Regions from separate parts of the Faecalibacterium sp. AM43-5AT genome, predicted to be linked through region 1. Evidence: predicted binding sites of a transcription regulator. Region 1 holds the regulator's gene; the other holds the start of a gene.

Region 1 (7,445 bases):
TACCGGCACCGCAGCGGCGCTTGACACCGTCAATGGTGGCGGCGGGAATCTCTTCGTGCAGAGCGTCCAGAATTTCGCCCTCGGTGATCGTCTCACAGCGGCAGATCACGCGGCCATAGGCGGGTTCCTTTGCAATGAGCCGGGCTTTTTCTTCGGGCGGAAGCTCCTTGAAGCGCACCCGGGTGCGGCCATCCCTGTAATCCGCCTTGGGGGCGGGCAGATCGCCGTGGGCTTCCAGAATTTTGACGGCTTCTCTGGCAACGGCCGGTGCACTGGAAAGGCCGGGCGATTTCATGCCCGCCAGATCGATGAAGCCGGGGGTGCCCTCCGCTTCGCCGATAACGAAGTCGCCCGTGTCCACATTGGCGCGGACACCCGCAAAGTTGCGGATGGACTCGCTGAAGCGGATGTTCGGCACGCTGCGGCGCGCGGCCGCGCTGACGAAGGCAAGCCCGGCGGCGGTGCAGGCGGTATCGTCCCCTTCCACGGGGTCGGCGTTCGGGCCGACGATCAGGTTGCCGTGGACGGTGGGGGCCACCAGAACGCCCTTGCCGTTTTCGTTGGGGCACTGGAAGATGACGTGGTGCACACGGCTGCCCTCGGATTTATCCAGCAGGTAGTATTCGCCCCGGGTGGGCTGGATGGTAAATTCGTGGGGTGCGGCCATATCGTGCACGGCCTGCGCCGAGACACCCGCCGCATTGATGATATAGCGCGTTTCCACAATTCCGGAGGGGGTGGTCAGTGCCCAGCCGCCGGCGGTCTTTTCGATGTGGGTCACAGGGCAGCTGCGGTGCAGCTCCACGCCGTTGCGCACAGCCACTTCTGCCATTGCCAGCGCAAACTCCCACGGGCTGACGATGGCGGCGCTGGGCGCATACAGCGCGCCAACGACAGTGGGGGCCAGATTCGGTTCCATGGCAAGCGTTTCCTCTGCGGAAAGCAGCCGGATGCCCGGCACGCCGTTGGCGATGCCGTTCTCATACAGTTTCTGCAGGTGGGGCAGCTCTTCCGGGCTGAGGGCCAGCACCAGACTGCCGCACTGCAGGTACGGCACATCCAGCCGGGCGCAGATCTCCTTGGCCAGTGCGGACCCCTCCACGTTGAGCCGCGCCATCCGGGTGCCCGGTTCGGGGTCGTAGCCAGCGTGCAGAATGGCACTGTTGGCCTTGGTGGTGCAGTCTGCCACGTCATTTTCAGCCTCGAAAATGGCGGTCTGCAGCGGGTAATGGGACAGCTCATAGGCTGCTGCCGCACCAATGACACCGCAGCCGATAATTGCTACATCCAGCATAAAAACCTCCTGATCGCTCCGTTTGCCGAATAAAAGAAAAAGAGCAGGACAAACAAAAGGGCCTTTCGACTCTCCCCTTGCTTGTTCTGCTCGATTCTCTGAACAAACTTTTATTGTCTTTATGATAATGCGATCTGCACAAGATGTCAAGCATTTGTTGAAAATTTAAAGCTCATTTTTACCTGTGCGGCTTTTTTCTGCTCTTTACGGGCGCGGAGGCTTTTGGCAGAGCACGGCCTGCTGCAGCATGGCCTGCAGCGCTGCGCCCGGCCACAAGGCCGGAGCCGAACGCCCAGTGCAGGTTAAAACCGCCGCAGCTGCCTGCGCAGTCCAGCGTTTCGCCCACAAAGTAAAGGCCCGGACAGCCCTTGAACTGGAAGTGCTGATCCACCTCCCGCAGGGCCAGCCCGCCGCCGGTGGTCTGGGCCTGCTTCCAGCTGCAGGGGGTCAGCCCTTCAAAGCGCCAGTGCTTGGCGGTGTGGGCCAGCTTCTGCCACTGTCCGGCGGTGAGCACGGCAGGCGCGTCGCTGTCCTGCAGCCCGGCGGCAGACCACACAGTACGGCCCAGCTTCTGGTTCAGCAGGCCCAGCCAGAAGTCAACGGCGCTGCCCCCTGCCGTCTGGGCGGCGTGGGCCGCAAACAGGCTGGCAAGTGCGGTTTCGTCCACTGCCGGGAAGAGGTCCAGCTCCACAGCAGGAGCCTTGGGGCCGCGGCCCGGGGCCAGCAGGCCGGACAGCTGCATGATGCAGATGCCGGAAAGGCCGTAATCGGTGAACTGTACCTCGCCGTTCTCGCAGGCAAGCACACGGGCACCGTCCAGCAGGGATGCTGCTGCCTTGGCACGGATGCCAGCCAGCGCTTTGCGGGGCTTTGCGCACTGCAGGGCGGTCAGGCAGGGGTACAGCGGCTCCACCCTGCCGCCGCACTGGGCGGCAAACCGGGTGCCAAAGCCGTCGGTGCCGAACTGCGGCCCTGCCTCGCCGCCCATGGCGCAGATGACGGCATCGGCGCGCAGCGTTTCGGCAGAGCCCTCTGCCGTATCGAACTGCACGGCGTAGCCGCTGCGGCTCTGGCTCAGGGTGCGCACGGTGCAGCCGGTGCGCAGCTGCACATGGTGCTGCGCAAGGTGGTGCTCCAGCAGGGCCAGCACGTCCGCCGCCTGATTGGAGTACGGATACACCCGGCCCGCCTCGTCGGTGCGGGTGTAAAGCCCCAGCGCACGGAACCAGCGCAGCGGGTCGGCGGTATTTACGGCATCCAGCAGCGGACGAAGTGCTGCCGGGTCGGCAGTGAAATACAGCTCCGGTGCAATGCCGGTGTTATCCAGATTGCAGCGGCCATTGCCGGTGGCAAGCAGCTTTTTGCCCGGCTTCGGGTTGCGCTCCAGCACAATGACCTGTGCAGCGGGGGCACTTTGTGCCGCCGCCAGCGCGGCTGCAAGACCGGCGGCACCGCCGCCCAGAATGAGGATGTTCGGCATCCGGACACCTGCCTTTCTCAGCAGAATTTTAGGATCTGTCTTCATAAGCGGGGTGCTGTGCTTATGAAAACGGCTTTTTGTATCATTGTAGCAGAACCCTGCCGGAAACGCAACGAAGAGACAGCTTTCCGTGCAGGTCTTTTTGCGCGGGGGCAGCAGGTATAAATGGCCCGGCCTGACAGATACTAGTGCTGCAGGCATTTTTAAGGAAACGGAGGAGCAAAAACATGAAAGCAACAGGAATCGTGCGCCGCATCGACGAGCTGGGCCGGGTGGTGATCCCCAAGGAGATCCGCCGCACCCAGCGCATCCGCCGCGGCGACCCGCTGGAGATCTTCACCACAGGCGACGGCGAGGTGATCTTTAAAAAGTATTCGCCCATTGGCGAGATGAACGCAGTAGCGGCCCAGTATACCGAGGTGCTCAGCAAAAGCTTTGCGCTGACCGCACTGGTGGCCGACCGCGACCGCATCCTGACGGTGAGCGGCTCCGGCCGACGGGAACTGGCCGACCGCAGCATCAGCCAGCCGCTGGAAAAGCTGATAGACGGCCGCAGGCTGTACCAGAGCGAGGGCATTGCCGAAAAGTGCATCCTGCCCTGCGAGGGCTCGCCCCGAGCAGTACTGTGCGCCGCACCCATCATTGCGGCGGGCGATGTGACCGGCGTGGTGGCCCTGCTGACCGAAGACCGCACGGCCACGCCGGATGCCGCCCAGCTCAAGGCCGTGAATGTGGCAGCGGCATTTCTGGCAAGGCAGATGGAAGAGTAAAGAACATGCCAGAGCGCTTTCCTTATAATAAGGAGGGCGCTTTCTTCGTTTATGACAGAATTATGAATCTTTTAAAACATTTTTCCAAGGGGCTTGACAGCACCGGAAAATTGGCTATAATGGTCTTAGCACTCAGGAACAAGGAGTGCTAAACAAACAAAGCGAACGCAAAAAGGAGGCAGGCGCTATGACGATGGATGCACGCAAGCAGCGAGTCTTGCAGGCGATCGTGGCGCTGTATGGTCTCGAAGGCGAGCCCGTTGGCAGCAGCGTGCTGGCAAACTACTTTGACATGGCAGTTTCCAGCGCAACGCTTCGCAATGAGATGGCGGCGCTGACAAAGCTGGGCCTGCTGGAGCAGCCCCACACCAGCGCGGGCCGTGTGCCCAGTGCCAAGGGCTACCGTTACTACCTTGATAATCTGCTGACCGACGATCAGCCGCTGGATCGTGTGAGCCGCGCCCGTGTGGATGCGGTGTTCGCAAGCCTCGACCATGAGCCGGAAAAGCTGGCCGCAGGTGCCGCCAAGGCGCTGGCCGCCATCAGCGGCTGCACCGCCGCCATCAGCACCCCATGTGCCGAAGACCTGTGCATCGCCCACTATGAAGTGGTTCAGGTGGGCCGCAGCGCAGCGGCTGTGCTGGCCGTTACCACGGCCGGTTACGTTCGTACCCGTGTGGCACGGGTGCGCACCGGTCTTTCCCGCGAGAATGCGGCAGCACTTGCCGCACTGCTCAACCGCAACCTTACCTTTGTAGCGCCGGTGGATCTTTCCACCCGGCTGCTGGCAGAGCTGTGCAGCCAGATCGACCCGGAGCTGGTGCCCGTTATCAGTGCAGCGGCTGCCATCCTGCAGGATTCCGTCAAGCCCCATGTATTTCTGGGCGGCGAGCAGTATCTGCTGGACTGGCCCCAGCTGGACGGCAAGGTGGGCGACATCCTCACACTGCTGAATGACGAGGAGCAGGCCGCTGGCCTGATCGCACCTCCGGCGGAACGCAGTGAGAGCGTGCTGCTGGGCGAGGATCTGGAACCGCAGATCCCGGGCCTGTGCATCGTGAGCGACCGGTATCTGGTGGGCGGAGGCCTGTGGGGTTCCATTGCATTGATCGGCCCCACCCGGATGCCCTTCCAGAAACTGATGCCGCTGCTGCATTACTTTGCAGATCAGCTGGGCGAGGGCATGAGCGGCAAACGAAAAGACACCCCGCAGGCTGCCGTACCGCGGCGGACTGTGATCTATAAGGAGGATCTGGAATGAGCGAAGAAGCAAAAAAGACGGCTCCGGCTCAGGAAGCGGAGCAGCCCGAAACGGCTCCCGAGGAAAAGGCCCAGCAGGCAGCACCCGAACAGGAACCTGCTGCTGAAGCTGCCGACCCGAAGGATGACAAGAAGAAGGATGGCGGCTGGTTCAACAAGAAGGCCCGTGAGCTGGAAGCCGTAAAGGCAAAGCTGGATGCTGCCGAAGCCAACGCTGCACAGGCCAAAGACCAGCTGCTGCGCATGGCAGCGGAGTACGAGAACTACCGCAAGCGCTCCACCCGCGAAGCCGACCAGAAGTTCAACGATGGCATTTCCTTTGCGGTGAACCAGATCATTCCCATTCTGGACACGCTGGAGATGGCAGCAAATGCCCCCACCACCGACGAGAACTACAAAAAGGGCGTGACCATGACGCTGGACAAGGCCGCCAAGGCGCTGGATGCCCTCCATGTGGAGGAGATCGAAGCGCTGGGCAAGCCCTTTGACCCCAACTTCATGAACGCAGTGCAGCAGATCCCCGCCCCGGATGGACAGGAGAGCGGCACCGTCATCACGGTCTACCAGAAGGGCTACAAGCTGGGCGATAAGATCGTCCGCCATGCGACCGTTGTAGTGGCCGAATAACAAAGCAGAAACCCGAAAGGGTTTTGAATATAACATCCGCTTACAAACATTTGAGCATCACATAAACAATAAGATTTGTTCTTTCGAGAGGAGTTTTCATTATGAGTAAGATCATTGGTATCGACCTTGGTACTACCAACAGCTGCGTGGCTGTCATGGAGGGCGGCGAGCCCGTTGTTATCGCAAACTCTGAGGGTGCACGCACCACCCCGTCTGTGGTGGGCTTCACCAAGACCGGCGACCGTCTGGTGGGTCAGGTGGCAAAGCGTCAGGCCATCACCAACCCTGAGAACACCGTTGCTTCCATCAAGCGCTTCATGGGCACCGACCACAAGGTGACCCTGAACGGCAAGGAGTACACTCCCCAGCAGGTCAGCGCTATGATCCTGCAGAAGCTGAAGGCTGATGCCGAGGCTTATCTGGGCGAGCCTGTTACCGAGGCCGTCATTACCGTTCCTGCATACTTCAACGACAGCCAGCGTCAGGCTACCAAGGACGCAGGCACCATTGCAGGCCTGAACGTCAAGCGTATCATCAACGAGCCTACTGCCGCTTCTCTGGCATACGGCATCGATAAGGAAGAAGACCAGAAGATCATGGTCTACGATCTGGGCGGCGGCACCTTCGATGTCTCTATCATCGAGATGGGCGACGGCGTTACCGAAGTTCTGGCCACCAACGGTGATACCCATCTGGGCGGCGATGACTTCGATGAGCGCATCATCAACTGGATGGCAGATGCCTTCCAGACCGAGAACGGCATCGACCTGCGCAAGGACAAGATGGCTGCGCAGCGTCTGAAGGAAGCTGCCGAGAAGGCAAAGATCGAGCTGTCCAGCGCAATGAGCAGCCAGATCAACCTGCCCTTCATCACTGCCGATGCTACCGGCCCCAAGCACTTGGATATGACCCTGACCCGCGCAAAGTTCAACGAGCTGACCGCTGATCTGGTCGATCGCACCATGGGCCCCGTCCGCAAGGCTCTGCAGGATGCAGGCCTGCGTCCCTCTGACCTGAAGAAGGTCCTGATGGTCGGTGGTTCCACCCGTATCCCCGCTGTCTACGATGCAGTCAAGAAGGAACTGAACTGCGAGCCCTTCAAGGGCATCAACCCCGATGAGTGCGTGGCTGTGGGCGCTGCCATTCAGGGCGGCGTGCTGCAGGGCGATGTGAAGGGTCTGCTGCTGCTGGATGTCACCCCGCTGAGCCTGGGCATTGAAACTCTGGGCGGCGTGTGCACCAAGATCATCGACCGCAACACCACCATCCCCACCCACAAGAGTCAGGTGTTCTCCACCGCTGCAGACAACCAGCCCTCTGTTGAGGTCAACGTTCTGCAGGGCGAGCGTGAGTTCGCCCGCGACAACAAGAGCCTGGGTGTCTTCCATCTGGACGGCATTGCTCCGGCTCCCCGTGGTGTGCCTCAGATCGAAGTGACCTTCGATATCGATGCAAACGGCATCGTGAAGGTCAGCGCAAAGGATCTGGGCACCGGCAAGGAGCAGAACATCACCATCACCGCTTCCACCAACATGTCCAAGGAGGACATCGACAAGGCTGTGAAGGAAGCTGAGCAGTTTGCTGCCGACGATAAGAAGAAGCGTGAAGAGGTCGATATCCGCAACGGTGCCGACCAGATGGTGTTCCAGACCGAGAAGATGCTGAAGGAGAACGGCGACAAGCTGCCCGCCGACGTGAAGAGCGAGGCCGAGAGCAAACTGGCCGACCTGAAGACCGCTGTTCAGTCCGGCAACGTGGACGACATCAAGGCAAAGCAGGAAGCTCTGAGCCAGGTGTTCGAGAAGATGTATCAGGCAGCCGCTGCCGCACAGCAGGCCGCCGGTGCACAGCCCGGCCCCGATGCAGGTGCAAACAACCAGCAGAAGCCGGGTGATGACGGCGTTGTGGATGCCGACTTCAAGGAAGTCTGATAAAAAACACAGCAGTGTGTGCCCGGCCAAACCGGCGGACGCACGCGTGGAATAGCAAAAGCCGCTCCGGTTTTGCCGGAGCG
Region 2 (7,445 bases), on a different contig from region 1:
ATTGACGCAGGCATAACCCGGATGGGAGAAGCCGTGCATCTCAAACAGGCGGCGCAGGCCGTGAAAGGTACCGGTGGTGTGCCAGTCGTACAGATAAAAATCATGCAGCAGGGCACCCACTGCCAGCGAGGTCTCGTCAGCGTGCAGATGCAGACGGCGGTTGAGCCAGAAGCTCACCAGCGCCACATTCTTGCAATGCTGGTAGGTGGTGACAGAGCCGTGCTGGATGTACTCCCGCATCCGCTGCACATCCGGGTGATGATCATATTTTTCTACGATGGCATAAAGCTGTTCGCGCTCGATCTCAGAAAGCTGCATGCTGCAAAATTTCCTTTCGCTTTAAGGTGATGTTTTCAGGAGCGGAGCTGGACCGGATTGGAATTACCGAAGTTCTCTGCACTGGAAGGGTTCTCCCGCTTGAGGGAAAAATCTACCAGATACTGCTTGCCGTCGCCCAGTTCTTCCAGCTGGGCCAGTTTTGCCTTTGCGGCGGCTTCGTCCGGGTACCACTGGATCAGGAAGAAATTTTCTTCCTCTACACCGTAGTACAGCCACTGGCCGTCGGCACGCAGCCAGTCGTCCAGATGATCCACCTCTTCGCCGTCCGGCAGGCCAAGGCCTTCTTCGGCATAAAGGTTTTCCGGTTCCACCTGCAGCATTTCGATCACCTGAATAGAGCTTTGCAGGTATTCGTCCTGCGAGACCGTCTTGTCCGAAAGCTCCCATCCGGTGAGAAAAGCCTGCATCATCAGGTCGCGCACAGAGATGCGCGGCAGAGTCGGGTCCATAACCATAGGTATTTCCTTCTTCCTTCAGTTTGTCCCTGCTGACCAGTATACGTCAAAGGCTTATGCAAGTCAACAGTTTAATTGTGAATTTTTTGTAGGTTCGTTCAAATATATCCAGACTTAACAGACGGAAAAGGCAAAAGTGTCTCCCAGCCATTCCACTGCCAGTTCCACCCAGTGATGCCGGTGGCGGCTGGGCTGGTCCACCTCTGCCGTGCTGATGCTGGTACCGTGCACCCCCTTTTCAAACAGATGCGCCTCGCAGGGCACACCCGCCCGGTGCAGAGCGTTCACCAGCATCAGGGTGTTCTCCACCGGAACGGCGGCATCCTCCATGGTGGTCCATACGAACACCGGCGGCATCTGCGGCGTGATCTTATCCTCCAGCCCGAACACCTGCTGTGCCGCCGGGTCGGCGCTGCCCGCCAGCTGCACAAAGCTGCCGCGGTGGGCATACTGCCCTGCCGTGACCACCGGATAGCCCAGAATGACCGCATTGGGCCGGGGCTGGGCCGCTTCGCCGGGAATGTCCAGCACAGCACCGGAAAGGGCCAGGTGGCCGCCCGCTGAAAAGCCGCACACGGCAATTTTTTCCGGCAGGATATGCCACTGGGCCGCGTGCTGCCGCACAAGACCGATAGCCTCGGCCAGCTGGCGCAGCGGCATGTAGTCCTTTGCCTTTTCGCAGATGGCGTAGTCCAGCACAGCGGTGTGGTACCCCGCCGCCGCAAACTGCAGCGCCACCGGGTCGCCCTCACGGGCACTCACATGGGTATAGCCGCCGCCGGGCACCACCAGCACCAATGGCCGGTCAAGCACATTCGGCATCCGCTCACAGCAATCACGCAGATAAACGGTCAGCGTCCCACCGCCGGCCAGTTCCAGCTGTTTCAGCTGCATGATATTTCCTCCTTTTACAGCATCCTTTGCGGTTCATTATAGCACAAAACGAACCATTTTTTAAACTTTTTATGAAAGCCCTTGATTTTTGCTTTTTGTCGGTGTATATTAGCACTCGAAAGTTACGAGTGCTAAGCATTCAAAAGTAATATCCTACTCCGAGTGCTTGGTGCCGAATACAGATAAAAAGAGGTTTTGCATTATGGCTAAGAAAGAATTTCAGGCTGAAAGCAAAAAGCTGATGGATATGATGATCAACTCCATCTACACCAATAAGGAAATTTTCCTGCGCGAGCTGATCTCCAACGCATCGGATGCCATCGATAAGCTCTATTATAAGAGCCTGACCGATCCTTCTGTGGGCATGAACAAGGGCGATTTCCGCATCCTCATCACCCGCGATCGGGAGAACCGCATCCTGACCATTGAGGATAACGGTGTCGGCATGACCAAAGAGGAACTTGAGCAGAATCTGGGCACCATTGCTCACTCCGGTTCTCTGGATTTCAAGAAGGATAACAAGGACGAGAACATCGATATCATCGGCCAGTTTGGTGTCGGCTTCTACTCTTCCTTCATGGTAGCCGATAAAGTCACCGTCATTTCCAAGGCTTATGGCTCGGATGAAGCATGGCAGTGGGAGTCCTCCGGTGTGGACGGCTACGAAATGACCCCCGCCCAGAAGGACACCGCAGGCACCCAGATCATCCTGCACATCAAGCCGGATACTGAGACGGACCACTACGACAACTTCCTCGATGAGTACGGCATCGTGGCCATCGTGAAGAAGTACAGCGACTATGTGCGCTATCCCATCCAGATGGAGCGCCAGCACGAGCGCCAGAAGCCGGAACCCGATCCTAAGCCGGAGGACTATAAGCCCGAATGGGAGACTTACACCGAGCTGGAAACCCTGAACAGCATGGTGCCCATCTGGAAAAAGCAGAAGAGCGAAGTGACCGACGAGGAGTACGCGAACTTCTATAAGGAAAAGTTTGGCGATTATACCGACCCCGCCCGCGTCATCGTCAGCCGCACCGAGGGCACTGCAAATTATAATGCCCTGCTGTTCGTGCCCAGCCACCGTCCCTACGACTTCTACACCAAGGATTATGAAAAGGGTCTGGCCCTGTACGCATCCGGCGTGCTCATTATGGAGAAGTGCGCCGACCTGCTGCCCGATTACTTCAGCTTCGTCAAGGGCATTGTGGACAGTCAGGATCTGAGCCTGAACATCAGCCGCGAGATGCTGCAGAAGGACAACCAGCTCAAGCTGATCCACAACGCTCTGGAAAAAAAGATCAAGAACGAGCTGCACGCCATGCTGGCCAATGACCGCGAGAAGTACGAGGAATTCTGGAAAGAGTTCGGCCGTCAGATCAAGTTCGGTGCTTACTCCGACTACGGCATGCACGCCGAGCTGCTGCGCGACCTGCTGCTGTTCTGGTCTGCCAAGGAGCAGAAGATGGTCACTCTGCAGGAGTATGTGGACAAGATGCCCGCTGAGCAGAAGTATATCTACTTTGCTGCCGGTGATTCTACCGACCGTCTGGCAAAGCTGCCCGCCGCTGAGCTGGTCATGGATAAGGGCTATGACGTCCTGCTGCTGACCGAGGATGTGGATGAGTTCTGCCTGCAGATCCTGCGCACCTATCCCCGCAAGGATGCCGAAGGCAAGGACGGCACTGTGGAGTTCAAGAATGTCAACAGCGGTGATCTGGGCCTTGAGACCGAGGAAGAGAAGAAGGCCGCCGAGGACGCTACCGCTGAGAACAAGAACCTGTTCGATGCCATGAAGGACGCTCTGGACGGCAAGGTGAAAGAGGTCAAGGTCTCTACCCGCCTGAAGGATCACCCCGTGTGCCTGAGTGCTGACGGCCCGCTGTCCATTGAGATGGAAAAGGTGCTGTCCAAGCAGCCCGGCAGCGAAGGCGTAAAGAGCGATAAGGTTCTGGAACTGAATGTCAACCACCCCGTGTTCGCCGTGCTCAAGGCCGCACAGGAAGCCGGTGACACCGACAAGCTCAAGAAGTACAGTGCTCTGCTGTACGCACAGGCTCAGCTGATCGAAGGCCTGCCGGTGGATGATCCCGCCGCCTACGCCGAGGCCGTCTGCAGCCTGATGAAGTAACTTTTTCCGGCAGGCAGCATACTTACTCCCCTGCTGCTTCCACGCACATCAATATTTCCCCCTTAACAAAAAGGCCGTGCTCCGCTATAATAGAGTGGAACGCGGTCTTTTTCTGTTCTTTTGCCGGACAGTCAGGATAAATTGAGAGGTTTTTGCTCATGCAGCCCAAAAAACATTATTTTGCCCACATTCCCACCATTGCCATCTTTATTGTGTTTGCCATGTCGGCACCGCTGGGCGTGCTGCTGTTCATCTTAAAAAGCATCGATAAAAACGCCGAAAAAGAGGAAAAGGCTGCTGCACAGGCGCAGGCAGACTATCGTTCCGACCTCGGCCCCGCATCTGCGCAGACGGCCCCCCAGCAGGAAAACGAGCCAGCCTACGGCCACGATGTTCCCACCAAAGAGCAGAAGGACGCTCAAAACTGGCACAAGACCATTGCCGTGATCTGCACCATTCTGGGTGCTATCTTCCTGTTTACCGGTGCGGAGGAACTGATCGACTGCCTGTTCGACTTTCCGGACTTCGACGATCTGCTCCCTGCATTGGCCACGACCATTGGCGGAGCCGGCGCACTGTGGACCGGCCTGCGCATGGATCGTACCCGCAAGCTGGAACGCCTGTTGGACAAGATCGCAGGCGACCGCGACAATATTCCGCTGGACGAGCTGTTTGCTGCCGCGGGCATCGACGCTGCAAAGGGCCGCACCGTGGTGGAAAGTGCTATTTCCCACGGTTACTTCGGTGCAGATGCTTACATTGATAACCGCACCAATACTCTGGTAGTGCGCGGCGCGGCTCCCCAGCCGCCCCGGAAACCGAAGCCTGCGCCCGCCCCAGAACCTGCACCAGCGGACCAATATACCGCAATTCTGCAACAGCTGCGGCAGGTCAACGATGCCATCCCGGACCCCGTGATGACCACCAAGATCAGCCGTCTGGAAGCGGTCAGTGCCCGCATCTTTGAGCTGGCAAAGCAGGACCCCGGCAAAAAGGCTCAGCTGCAGAAATTCATGGACTACTATCTGCCCACCGCCCTCAAGCTGCTGAACACTTACGCCAGCCTTCCTGCGCAGGATGTGCAGGGGGAAAACATCGCCGATGCCAAAAAGAACATCGAGCGCAGCATGGACCTGATGGTGACCGCCTTTGAAAATCAGCTGGACAAGCTGTTCCAGTCCGACGCACTGGACGTTTCGGCAGATGTGGCCGCGCTGGAAGGGATGCTGAACATGGACGGCCTGACCGGAAACGAGTTTACAAAATAATATTTTCGGAAACAGGGAAAAGGCCCATGAGCTTTTTCCCTGTTTTTTCAAAGCGCAAATCTCCATGTTGTGCAGGCCTCGTCCGTCCCACGCAAAACCGCGGATTTGCAGGCATTTTTGCCAATGGTTTTTCCGTTTTATATCTAATTTTATTTCAACCGTCAAATTCCACTCTGTGCGCCAATTTCAGTCTTTTTGCAACTTTTCATCCAGATGCAACAATAACACATGGTTTTTTCTGTCCGGATTTTATATGATAAGGACAGAAGTGTGCAGAGCATCCTGTATGCGGCTCTGCACTGCAGTTCCAACCCGCTCAAAAGGAGGATTATCCTATGATGAAATCTGTTTCCGCATGGAAGCAGGAGCTTTCCAGCGGCGCTCACGCTGCCCGGCTGGCAGCACTTTACTGCTGTGCGCCCGAAGAAACTCCTGCACAGGCTGCCCGCTACGAAGCTGTTCTGAATGGTCTGGATGCCACCTTTGGCCCCCATGCTGAAGCTGGCCTTTACAGTGCCCCCGGCCGCACCGAGATCGGCGGCAACCACACCGACCACCAGCATGGCCGCGTGCTGGCCGGCAGCGTGAATATTGATATGATCGCTGCCGCCGCGCCCAACACCCTGAACCAGCTGCGCGTGCAGAGCGAAGGCTACGACCTGTGTGTGATCGGCCTTGATGACCTTGCTGCCCGCAAGGAAGAGGAAAACACTACCCTCTCTCTGTTGCGCGGCGAATGCGAAGCCTTCCGTCAGCGCGGCGCAAAGCTGGCCGGTCTGGATGTGTACATTTCCTCCAACGTGCCCAAGGGCAGCGGCGTTTCTTCCTCCGCCGCCTTTGAAGTGCTGATCGGCGTGATCCTGAATGACTGCTTCATGACCGATAAAGTCTCCCCCATCGAGATCGCGCAGATCGGCCAGTGGGCAGAGAACGTCTACTTTGGCAAGCCCTGCGGCCTGATGGATCAGATGGCTTCCAGCGTTGGCAACATTATTACCATTGATTTTGCGGACCCTGCCCACCCGGATGTGGAGCCGGTGGCCGTGGATTTCTCCAAGGCAGGCCTTGCCCTGTGCATTCTGGATTCCTGCGCAGATCATGCCGACCTGACCGACGAATATGCCGCTGTGCCCGCCGAGTGCCGCGCTGTGGCTGCTGTGTGCGGCGGCGAAGTGCTGCGGGATGTGCCGTTCGAGACCTTCCTTGCAAAGCTTCCGGAGTGCCGCAAGCAGTGCGGCGACCGTGCTGTGCTGCGCGCCTTCCATATCTATGCCGATAACGACCGTGTGGCAAAACAGGTAGCTGCCCTGCGCGAGGGCGATTTTGACACTTTCCTGCGTCTGGTCAACGAGTCCGGCCACAGCAGCTGGGAATACCTGCAGAACGTGATCCCCGCCGGTTACAAGGAGCATCAGGAGATGGGCGTGACCATTGCAGCTGCCAAGCATTATCTGAACGGCAAGGGCGCTGTGCGCGTGCATGGCGGCGGCTTTGCCGGTACGGCTCAGGCCTTTGTGCCGGTGGAAATGCTGGCCGACTTCAAGGCCCACATGGAAGCCATCCTTGGTGAGGGCCGCTGCCATGTGCTGAGCATCCGCCCGGAAGGAGGCGCAGTGCTGTGATCTCTACCGCCATTCAGCAGCTCGTGAATTACGGGCTGGACACCGGCCTTATCCTGCCCGATGATGAAATTTACATCCGCAACCAGCTGCTTATGACCATGCAGCTGGACGACTTTACCGCGCCGGAGGGCGAGGTGTGCTATACCGATCTGGAAAGCATCCTCAAAACGCTGGTAGATGATGCCGTTGCCCGCGGTGTGTGCGAGGACAACTCCACCGCCCGCGACCTGTTCGACACAAAGCTCATGGGCGTATTGACCCCGCGGCCCAGCATCGTGCGCGCCAATTTCGAGGAGCGCTACGAAAGCGAAGGCCCTCAGGCCGCGACCGACTGGTTCTATAAATTCAGTCAGGACACCGATTATATCCGCCGCTACCGCATCAAGCGCGACCTGAAATGGGTCACCAAGACCCCCTACGGCGATCTGGATATCACCATCAACCTCTCGAAGCCCGAAAAAGACCCTAAGGCCATTGCCGCCGCCAAACTGGCTCCCCAGAGCGCCTACCCCAAGTGCCAGCTCTGCGCCGAGAACGAAGGCTATGCAGGCCGCATGAACCATCCCGCCCGCGAGAATCACCGCATCATCCCTCTCACCATCAATGACAGCGCTTGGAACCTGCAGTACAGCCCCTATGTCTACTACAACGAGCACTGCATCGTGTTCAACAACCAGCACACTCCCATGAAGATCGAGCGTGCTACCTTCCGCAAGCTGCTGGATTTCGTGGGCCT

What was found. Region 1 encodes HrcA, which represses chaperone genes, less so after heat shock. Its sites were predicted from a motif close to TGTTAGCACTCNNNNNNNNNGAGTGCTAACA; they were not measured.
Region 2: a site for HrcA is predicted at 1,795-1,825, ahead of htpG (molecular chaperone HtpG). Genes of this name have one in related genera too.

Annotation. Positions count from the first base shown of each region.
Region 1 is NZ_QVGZ01000003.1:148,190-155,634, forward strand. Features, by position in the region: gene DW937_RS05915 (NAD(P)/FAD-dependent oxidoreductase) at 1-1,294, opposite strand, end outside; gene DW937_RS05920 (aminoacetone oxidase family FAD-binding enzyme) at 1,473-2,774, opposite strand; gene DW937_RS05925 (stage V sporulation T C-terminal domain-containing protein) at 3,002-3,544, shown strand; gene hrcA (heat-inducible transcriptional repressor HrcA) at 3,732-4,805, shown strand; gene DW937_RS05935 (nucleotide exchange factor GrpE) at 4,802-5,431, shown strand; gene dnaK (molecular chaperone DnaK) at 5,533-7,362, shown strand.
Region 2 is NZ_QVGZ01000007.1:14,476-21,920, forward strand. Features, by position in the region: gene DW937_RS09385 (HD domain-containing protein) at 1-318, opposite strand, end outside; gene DW937_RS09390 (hypothetical protein) at 354-794, opposite strand; gene DW937_RS09395 (alpha/beta hydrolase) at 909-1,688, opposite strand; gene htpG (molecular chaperone HtpG) at 1,891-3,819, shown strand; gene DW937_RS09405 (5-bromo-4-chloroindolyl phosphate hydrolysis family protein) at 3,978-5,087, shown strand; gene DW937_RS09410 (galactokinase family protein) at 5,423-6,709, shown strand; gene galT (UDP-glucose--hexose-1-phosphate uridylyltransferase) at 6,706-7,445, shown strand, end outside.